DNA from 2 places in the Micromonospora sp. FIMYZ51 genome. Region 1 is predicted to be linked to the other one. Evidence: riboswitches for the same ligand, from Rfam matches in the RefSeq annotation. Region 1 holds a riboswitch; the other holds the start of a gene.

Region 1 (5,011 bases):
ATCGTCCGCGGTGCCATCTCCGCGATCTGCTACGCCACCCTCTTCTGGGGCCTGGCCTTCTGGCGCTTCACCCGCAAAGACATCACCTCCTGACCGGGGTGTCAGAGCAGGGGAGCGGGGGAGGGCGAGGGGGTGGGCGAGAGGGGTGAGGGTATCGGGGCCGGCGTGGTCGGTGGCTGCTTCTTCCAGGCGCTGACGCCGACCCGGTTGGTGTTGCCGAGATCGATCCGCCCCGTCATGCCGACGTCCTGCATCGGCTGACCCTGCGCCGGGGCAACGTCAAGCCGCTCGGCGTTCGTCGCGACCACGGTCGGATCGTCGACCAGGTTGCGCCAGAGCACGGCCGCGCCCGCCGCCTCGCCCGGCGCGAGCACCAGCGGTCGGGGCGGATCGTCGAAGCCCGAGGTGATCCCCTTCGCCCCCGGGATCACCCGGACCGTGATCGGTTCCCCGTCGGCGTCCAGCAGCCGCAGCGCCGGGTAGCCGTGCAGCCGATACCGTTCCGTCCCGCAGTTGACCAGCTCCAGTCCGATGGCACGCAGTCCCATTGCGGCGCTACCACCCAGATACCGGATCCGTACGCCGGCCTCCGGGCAACTGGTCGGCTCCGGGCCGGTCAGCGGTTCCGTACCATTCCGCGGCGTACCGTCTGGCGGTCTTGCGCCCTCCGGCGGCGTGCGGTCCGGCTCGGTGGGCCACGGCGACACCCGGACCGGATCCACGTCGGGCCCGCCCACTCCGGTGTCACCCGGCCGCTCGACCGGCGCACAGCCGGCCACCAGCGCAACCGTGGCCAGCAACGCGACCAGCCTTCGGCGCCGCCCGAGTCCATAAGCGCGACCGCCGAGCCGGTCGCCGCGACCGCCGGGCATCTCCGTGCGAACCGAAGCCTGAGCTGTCCCCCGCATCGCGTCATCGTCGCACCGTCCGCCGTCACCGGTGACCCCGGTCATGGGCAGCCGCGCCCAAGATGTGGTCAGCGTGCCGTGCACGCACCGCCGTGATGAGCGCGGCGGACGCAGCGGCCGGTGGGCAGGAGGAGCCGCCACCGGCTGCGTCAGGTGAATTGTGGGAAACGTTCCGTTCGTCGCTCGCGGAATCTTTCCAAGATCTGTTGGTGGGGGCAGCTTGTCGGTGGCCGATCGGGTGGGGTGGCGGTGCTGCGTACTCGATCTCCGGGCATGGCGGGCGTCGATGGGTGTGGTCGTCTTCGCCTGCGCTAGCCAGTCGGTTTGACCGGTGGTGCGGGCGGGCCGCGATCAAAGTGGGGCGGATTTCGGAAGTTCCAGTCGGTACCATGAGTGTGGGAGCGTTCCCAAAGGAAGAGATTGCATCGACAACTATCTATCGCATCCCGCATTCTGGTTGCCCACCACTCATCTCCATTGGAGGTACCGGAATGCGTACTGACCGGTTCGGCGGGCCGGCCCTGTCCCTGTTCCGCATGGTCATCGGTTTACTCTTCCTCTGCCACGGCCTGGCGTCCCTGTTCGGCGTCTTCGGCGGCAACCGTGGCAGCGGCGATCCAGTCCCACTCGGGCAGTGGCCCGGCTGGTGGGCCGCCCTGATCCAGGCGCTCTGTGGCGCGCTGGTTCTCGTCGGCCTCTTCACCCGCCCAGCCGCGCTGCTGGCGTCGGGCTCGATGGCGTACGCGTACTTCGTGGTCCATCAGCCCGAGGCGCTGCTGCCGCTGCGTAACCACGGTGAGCTGTCCGTGCTGTTCTGCTGGTCGTTCTTCCTGATCGCGGTGCTCGGCCCGGGCAACTGGGCGCTGGACACCCTGCTGCGGCAGCGGACGGCACAGGCGGTGGCGCTCGACGCCGGTGAACGGCGGTCCGTGCCAGCCTGACGGCGGTGCTCAGCGGCACCGGGGCACGCGACGGTGCCGCTGAGGAATCGCTCACAGGCTGGGATTGGTGGGCGACGAGCGCCGCTTGATTGCCTAGACTCGACGACACAACTGCATACCTCATCCAGAGGGGCTGAGGGATACGGCCCGACGACGCCCCGGCAACCACCCCAGAGCGCTCACCGTTGAGCGTAAGACGGGGCAGGTGCCAATTCCGTCCCCGCCGTACGGTGCGATGCGGGGAAAGATGAGAGGACTTCGACATGACGTCGACGCTCGCCGCTCCCGGTATCGACACCACCGCCAGTCCCGCCCGTGCCCTGGTCTGTCGCGCCTGTTCGGCCCGTTACCCGCTCGCCGCCCAGCACGCCTGTTACGAGTGTTTCGGCCCGCTGGAGGTCGACTACGACCCGGCCGCGCTCGCCTCGGTCACCCGCGAGCAGATCGAGGCCGGCCCGCGCAATCTCTGGCGGTACGCCGCCCTGCTGCCCGCCGGTCAGGACCCGGCCACCCGGGTCTCCCTGGACCCGGGCTTCACCCCGCTGGTGGCCGCCGACCGGCTCGCCGCCGAGTTGGGTCTCACCGCTGCGCTCTGGGTCAAGGACGACAGCGCCAACCCGACCCATTCGTTCAAGGACCGAGTGGTGTCGGTGGCGCTGACCGCCGCCCGTGCCCTCGGTTTCTCCCGCTTTGCCTGTGCCTCCACCGGCAACCTGGCCAACTCGGTGGCCGCGCACGCGGCCCGGGTGGGTGCCCCGTCGGTGGTCTTCATCCCCAGCGACCTGGAGCAGGGCAAGGTGGTGACCACTGCGGTCTACGGCGGTGACCTGGTCGCCATCGACGGGTCGTACGACGATGTGAACCGGCTCTGTGGCGAGTTGGTGGAAACCGACGAGTTCGAGGACACCGCGTTCGTGAACGTCAACGTCCGGCCGTACTACGCGGAGGGCTCGAAGACGCTCGGCTACGAGGTGGCCGAGCAGCTCGGCTGGCGCATCCCCGCCCAGGTGGTCATCCCGATGGCCTCCGGCGAGCTGCTCACCAAGATCGACAAGGCGTTCAGCGAGCTGGTCGAGATCGGGCTGGTGGAAGCGCCGGCCGGCGGCTGGAAGGTCTTCGGAGCCCAGTCGGCCGGTTGCAACCCGATCGCCACCGCTCTGCACGCCGACACCGACACCATCACCCCGGTCAAGCCCACCGGCATCGCGAAGTCGCTGAACATCGGCGACCCGGCCGCCGGGTTGTACGCGCTGGAGGCGGTGCGCCGCACCGGCGGCTGGATGGAGTACGCCGACGACGACGAGATCCGCGCCGGAGTTCGGCTGCTGGCGCGTACCACCGGGGTCTTCGCGGAGACCGCCGGTGGAGTGACCGTCGCGGTGCTGCGCAAGCTGATCGAGTCCGGCAAGCTCGACCCGGCCGCCGAGACCGTGGTGTTCAACACCGGCGAGGGCCTCAAGACCCTGGACGCGGTCGCCGGCCAGGTCGGCCCGACCCACCGGATCAAGCCCTCCCTGCGGGCCGCCCGCGATGCCGGCCTGCTCAGCTGACTTGCCGGTTAAGAAGGGGCCCTTCCTATGCACCAGGCGTTAATAAGGGGCCCTTCCTTGCATTCTGCGAAACGCGCGGGCGGGGACTTGACGACAGGAACCGGACGGCGCAAGATGCTCCGTGCGGGAGGGCGTTTCGCCGGAGACTTTTAGTCTGTACGACCCAACGCCGGAGGCGTTGTGCGATCGACCCTCCCGACCAACGTGCGAACGGGCCAGCGAATATTCGCTGGCCCGTTGCGCTGTCCGTGGCGCACGCTGCGGACATGAGGATCAGTGTCACCCGTCTCGGAGCCGCCGACGAGGCCGCCATCGAGCAGGCTTATCAGGTCGGTGCCGCACAGGTGGCCGCCGATATGCCGGACTTTCCGCCGTTCTGCCGTCGGCGGTTCATGACCCTGCTCCGCCAACCGATGCCGGGCAACGAACCGATCCACCTGCTGGCCCGGGTCGACGGCGAACCGGCCGGCCTGCTGATGCTCGACCTGCCGCAGCTGGACAACACCGACAACGCCTCCGCCGAGCTGGTCGTGCATCCGGCGTACCGGCGGCGGGGTGTGGGCCGGGCGCTGTACGAGCATGGCGTCGCCGTGCTGCGCGAGCGCGGACGCCGACGGGTGAGCGCGATGAGCCAGGCACACCTTCCCGGCCAGCCCGACCGCCCGTCACCGGGAAGCGCCTTCGCCCTCAGCGTCGGCGCGGTCGACGCCCTGCCCGACGTGCGGCGGCGACTCGACACCGCCCGTCTCGACCAGGCACACCTGGACGCGCTGCTGGCCGAGGCCCGGGGCCGCGCCACCGGGTACGAGGTGCTGTTCTGGCGTGGGGACACACCGGACGAGTTGATCGCCGATGTGGCGTACCTGGACGGTCGGCTGCTCGTCGACGCGCCAATGGGCGACCTGGCGTGGGAGCCGGAGCAGGTGGACGCGGAGCGGGTACGCGCTACCGAGCAGGTGCTCGAGGCGCGGGGTCGGCGGCGCTACCACGCCGGGGTCCGGCACACCGCATCCGGCCGGCTGGTCGCCTGGACGCTGCTGGATCTGGGTGCCGCCGCGGACTGGCACGCGTACCAGCAGATCACGATCGTCGATCCGGATCACCGGGGGCACCGACTCGGCCTGCTCGCCAAGATCGAGAACCTGCGGCACCTGCTCGCCCACGAGCCGGCGGTGCGGGCCATCGACACCTGGAACGCGGCGAGCAACGACCACATGATCGCCATCAACGAGCGGCTTGGCTTCCGGGTGCTCGATCAGTGGAGCAACTGGCAACTGTCGCTGTGACGAGGAGGAGCTGTGACGAGGAGGAGCTGTGACGAGGAGGAGCCGGTGCCACTGACCGAGGTGGAAAGGGGACGACCCGTGCCCTGACCGAGCAGAAATCCGGTGGCGGTGGCAGGTCGGTGGCGGGCAGGCTCCCGGCCATGGACATTGCCGTCACCCCGTTCGAGCCCTCCGACGAGGCGGCGCTTGACGACGCTTACCGGATCTTCGCGGCGGCCCAGGCGGTCGACGCGCCCGATGTGCCGGCCGGCGACCGCGCCGAGTTCGGCCTGGTCGCGGCCCATCCGCCCTACGGCAGCCTGATCCACCGCGCACTGGCCCGGCAC
Region 2 (5,011 bases), 2.0 Mb from region 1:
CTTCACGCCGCCATCGAAGCCGTCCGCCAGGGACAACGGGTGTTCGACCAGGCTGTCTCCGAGGCCGAAGCAGCAACCGGCACGGCGAACGCCATCCTGCGCGGCAGCCAACACGAGCACGTGACCGACACTCATCAGGCACTCGCCGCCGCCAAGGCAGAGGTCGAACCGACTCGCCGCCGCTTCGCAGGCACCGCCGAGAACGCAAGCGACTACCTCACCCGACTCGGATGAGCGGCAGCATCGCCGAACTGGTCGCACGGCTTCTCGCCGTACGCGGAAAGCTTGATGCCGCAGCGGTCACCGCGCTGCGCGCCCGGACGGACGCCGAAGTGGCCTTGGCGCGGCTGGTCGAGGTGCAGCGCGGTAGTAGCGACCACCGGTTGCGCGCCGCCGTCGCGGACGCCGAGGTGGCCCGGGACAAAGCCGGCCGCTACGCCCGCCTGCTGTCTGAGGCCGCCAGCCATATCACCGCGTACGTCAACACGATCGCCCCCGGCGCCGCGCCCGCCGGACCAGATGATGCGGCTTCACCGTCCGGCGAACGCCTGGTCGCGGAGACGGAGGAACGCAACCGCAAGGGCGAGGCGTTCCTCCGCCGGCACGTCAAGAAGGCAGACGATACCGAGGACACCCTCAAGCAGACCGAGCAGGCCATCACGACCGGCTTTCGCGAGCTGCAAAAGGGCCTGAAGGGATCGGGATCGAGTGGTAGCACGACGTCCACGGCCTCCGACCCCGGCACGCCGGTCGACCGCCCTCAGTTGGAGCACCCGGTCACGTCGGTCATCATGGCTGCTGGCGCAATCGTCGTGGGATTTCGAGGTGTCTGGAACATGGTGAAGAAACACCGCGAGAGGAAGCGATCTGATGAGCAGCCCTGAGATGGTCGACTACATCCGGACGATGGTCAGAGGCGATCACGAGGCCAACGACCGGATCGAAGCCCGCCTCGATGAGATCGGCTGGGACGGCTTCCCGACGCTGCTCGGTGCGGTCTTCTACTTCGCCGTCAACCGGCGCTTCGACGAGCGGACATCCGCAGGCGAGATCATGCGGTTCGTTGCCGACATGCGAGCAGCTGCCCCCGCCGGCACCCCGGAGATCGACGCCAACGCAGCCGAGACGCTGATCCGGGCCGCTGTGGATCCCGATGTCGAGACGGCCATAGCGCCCCAGATGGCCGGGCGGATCCAGGGATTGGTGATCTTGGAAATCTTGGGCAATGGCGCTGTCGGTGACGACGAGCTGAACGAGCTTCTCGCTGAAGCAGCAGCGCTGGCCACCAGGTTGTGAGCCCTGCATCTTCCGGCTGACAAGCCACACGGCCTCTCACGAACAAGTAAGTCCTAGCATGTCGGACAGCGAGCTGGACGTCTTTCTCGCCGAAGCGGTCGACCTGTCCTCGCGTCCCTGATCACTCGACGCTGATCGGGTACGTTGCCCGGATGAGCGGGCAGACTGCCGGCCGGGCTGACCTCTACTTCAGGTGCCGGATGAAGAACCGGTTCGCGCCTTCTCCGGCGTAATGCGGGATGCCGGTGTGTCCGCCCATGTTGGCGTGCAGCGCCTTCTCCCGGGAGCCGAAGGCGTCGAACAGATCCAGCGCCAACTGCCGGTCGTTACCTTCGTCGTCCCATTGCAGCAGCACCTGCAACGGAATGCTGACCTGCCGGGCTTCCTCGAACATGCTGCGGGGCACGAAACTCCCGGCGAACAGAAGGGCCGCCCGGATGCGCGGCTCGACCACCGCCAGCCGGACGCCGATGGCGATGATCCCTCCCGAGTAGCCGACCGGGCCGCCGATTTCGGGCAACGCAAGCAGGGCATCGAGGGTGGCCCGCCATTCCGGGACGGCTTTGTCGACAAGCGGGAGGACGAGCCGGTCGACGATCTCGTCGTCGACCCGCTCGCCGGCCTGCAACGCCCGGCGCAGGTCGGCGCGGGCCTCCTCGACGGCGAGGAAACGGGGCCGGTTACCGCCGCCGGGAAGCTCGATGGAGGCTGCGGCGAAGCCCTCCGCCGCGCAGTGCTGGGCCCGGGCCACCAGTCGGGGATACATCATCGGCAGTCCGCCGGGGTGGCCGAGCAGAATCAGCGGCACCGGAGCGGTTACGGAGGGAGGCGTCCACAGGATGCCGGGGATCTCGCCGAGGGTGAATTCGCGCTCGCGGACGCCGTCGTCGAGGCGCTGTTCGGAAATGAACTCCATGGTCGTACCTTTCGGGAGTGCGCTGAACGGCGCTCCCGGACGACCTATCGCCCGACCGTGACCCCTGAGGGGAGCACCCATGTCGACACGTTCACGGGTACCACCTCCTCGGTTTCTCGCACGGCCTCCGGAAAGCTAGCAGCGGTTGCCGTGGCCCGCCAACAGGTTATCGCGGAGGCTACGGCGCGGTGCGAACTGCCTCGGACAACCGGTGCAGGACGCCGGAAGTGCGGCGGAGTTGGTACGGTCTACACAGGTCATGAGCGCCAGCGCGAAGCCCCGGCTTGCTGGCCGGCAACCCTCCGATCGTGGGCGGGGTGCTCCGGGTGAGGACCCGGCTCGGCACGAGTGATGTCGAGCAAGCTGCGAAGCCCGGAGGTGCTTTCGTGCCAACTCCCATCTCCAGCCAGGACGGGGAATCCGACCAGGCATTCAAGCAGGACGATCTGCTGCGAGTACGCCTCGCCGACGTTGACGACGCCGGGCAGATCGCGCTGCTGCACGCCGACAGTTGGCGTCGCTACTATCGCGGCGCGTACTCCGATTCCTTCCTCGACGGCGATGTCGTCGCCGACCGGCGCTCGGTCTGGTCGACCCGCCTGGCCGACCCCACCCGCAGCCGGACCGTGGTGGCCGAGGACGGCGGCCGGCTGATCGGCTTCGTCCATGTCATGTTCGACCATGACCCGCAGTGGGGCAGCCTCGTCGACAACCTGCACGTCACGTACGACCAGCACCGCACCGGTGTCGGCACCGCGCTCCTGGCCCACGCCGCCCGAGCCGCGGTGGCACACGCGACGACCCACGGCCTTTACCTGTGGGTGCTGGAGCAGAACACCGCGGCGCAGCGGTTCTACCAGGCTTGCGGAGCCTGCCATGTCGAGACGGCGACGGTGTCACCACCCGGCGCCGACCCGTCCCGACTCAACGGCTCTCCCCGCAAGTTCCGAATGGCCTGGCCGGACGCCACCGGCCCAAGCCAGCTCGACACGGCCTGTGCGAGCACGCCCTGACACTTCCTCCGTCGGCCTGTACGCCCTTTGCTCCGGCACCCGGCAGCAGCACCTGCCCATGAAGGGCTTCCCCCACCTCTTCGTGGTTTACTCGCAGAGATGCGTTTGTAACCGCCCACCAGGTAGGGGCACACCGCCGATGCTGCTGAGTTTCCGCTTTGCCAACCACCGCTCGTTCCGCGACGAGCAGCAGCTCAACCTCACACCGGTCTACGGAGACAACATCGAGGCGGGTGGGCCTCCGACCCCGGCTGTCAGGGTTGTCGGCATCTTCGGGGCCAACGCGTCCGGCAAGTCCAACTGCCTCGGCGCTCTGGCGTTCATGCGGCAGATGGTCGTGGAGTCTGACCGCGCGGTCGAGCCCGGGGTGGGGCTGTTCCGCGAACCTTTCCGACTGGATCCTGAGAACGTCGGGCAGCCATCACGTTATGTCGTAGACCTTATGCTCGGCGACGTCCGGCACACCTACGGGTTCACGATCGACGACGATCGGGTGCTTGAAGAGTGGCTCTACCACTATCCGTTGGGCCGCAAGCGACGCATCTTCGAACGCGATGGGGACAACTTCGCCTGGGGCGAGGAGTCAGGCCGGCGGCCCCTGGAGCAAATTGCAGAGATCACCGCGCCAGCTGCACTTTTCCTCAGCACTGTTGCCCGCTTCGGCCACAGCCGTCCAGAGCCGGATCCGACGAACCCGCAACCGCTGCACAACACTTACCGCTGGTTCTACCTGGCAGGCCAGCGGATGGAACCCGAGATGGTCTTGTCCAGCCTTCTCCGTCCTAACGACGCGGATGACCAGGACATGCTCCAGTTGGCCGTTGAACTGTTGCAAGCTGCCGACGTCGGAATCGTCGGCGTCGTGGTCAACCCAAGACCGAGCGAAAGCACTCACGAGCCGGCACTGCCGACTGATCGCACATTCGTTCAGCGGCGGGCTCGTCGGTGGGCGGTGCTCGAACGATCGAGGATCCAGTTCGCCCACCAGGGCCCCAACGGCACCGCTCTGCTCGAACTTCGAGACCAGTCGACCGGTACCCGGCAACTTCTCACCCTGGGGCTGCACGCCGCCGCGATGCTCCGGACCGGTGCCACCATGCTGATCGACGAGATCGACGCCAGCCTGCACCCGATTTTGACCGCCAAGCTCATCAGCCTCTTCCGCAGCCCGGAGGCCAACCCGCTGGGTAGTCAGCTCATCTTCACCAGCCACGACGCCGCGCTGCTCGGCACTCTCGATGCGGAGGAGATCCTGCGCCGCGACGAGATCTGGTTCGTGGAAAAGGACGACCAAGGCGCTTCCTCGCTCTATCCGCTGACGGATTTCAAGCCTCGGAAGGAAGGCGAGAATCGACAGCGTCGGTACCTGAACGGCAACTACGGTGCGGTGCCGGACCTTTCGACCCACCTGTTCGAGCAGGCACTCACCAACCGTGGAGGTACGGATGACGCCTCGACGTCGTGAGCGCCAAACGGGTCGCATGGTGCATGCGGGCGGCCGGGAGACGGACCTGCGCAGAGGGCCGGCAACACGGGAGCAGCGGCGGACCGTACTGGTCACGACGAACGGCGAGTCCACCGAGCGCGCCTACTTCGAAGCATTGAAACGGGAACCTTGGGTCAGTGTCAGGGTCGCGGTCGCCGTCGAGCGCGGTTCACCCGTCGATCTGGTACGTGGCACGTACCGCCGGCAGCAGGAGAACGACTACGACGAGGCGTGGGCCGTCTGTGACGTCGACCATTACTCGCCCGGAGAGGCTTCGGAGACAGCCCGAGCGTCAGGGGT

Evidence for each region. A riboswitch is a leader RNA that binds a small molecule or an ion and turns the genes downstream of it on or off. The one in region 1 is predicted to bind S-adenosylmethionine.
Region 2: linked by a shared signal. The riboswitch ahead of QQG74_RS06875 (GNAT family N-acetyltransferase) and the one ahead of thrC (threonine synthase) in region 1 are both predicted to bind S-adenosylmethionine.

The regions. Positions count from the first base shown of each region.
Region 1 covers NZ_CP134706.1:6,489,240-6,494,250, reverse strand. The annotation lists gene QQG74_RS29235 (ABC transporter permease subunit) at 1-93, shown strand, start outside; gene QQG74_RS29230 (DUF4232 domain-containing protein) at 102-800, opposite strand; gene QQG74_RS29225 (DoxX family protein) at 1,400-1,849, shown strand; SAM riboswitch class I at 1,967-2,103, shown strand; gene thrC (threonine synthase) at 2,113-3,399, shown strand; gene QQG74_RS29215 (GNAT family N-acetyltransferase) at 3,666-4,685, shown strand; gene QQG74_RS29210 (GNAT family N-acetyltransferase) at 4,826-5,011, shown strand, end outside.
Region 2 covers NZ_CP134706.1:1,464,502-1,469,512, reverse strand. The annotation lists gene QQG74_RS06895 (hypothetical protein) at 1-234, shown strand, start outside; gene QQG74_RS06890 (hypothetical protein) at 231-884, shown strand; gene QQG74_RS06885 (hypothetical protein) at 871-1,296, shown strand; gene QQG74_RS06880 (alpha/beta hydrolase) at 1,481-2,212, opposite strand; SAM riboswitch class IV at 2,468-2,583, shown strand; gene QQG74_RS06875 (GNAT family N-acetyltransferase) at 2,599-3,225, shown strand; gene QQG74_RS06870 (AAA family ATPase) at 3,365-4,690, shown strand.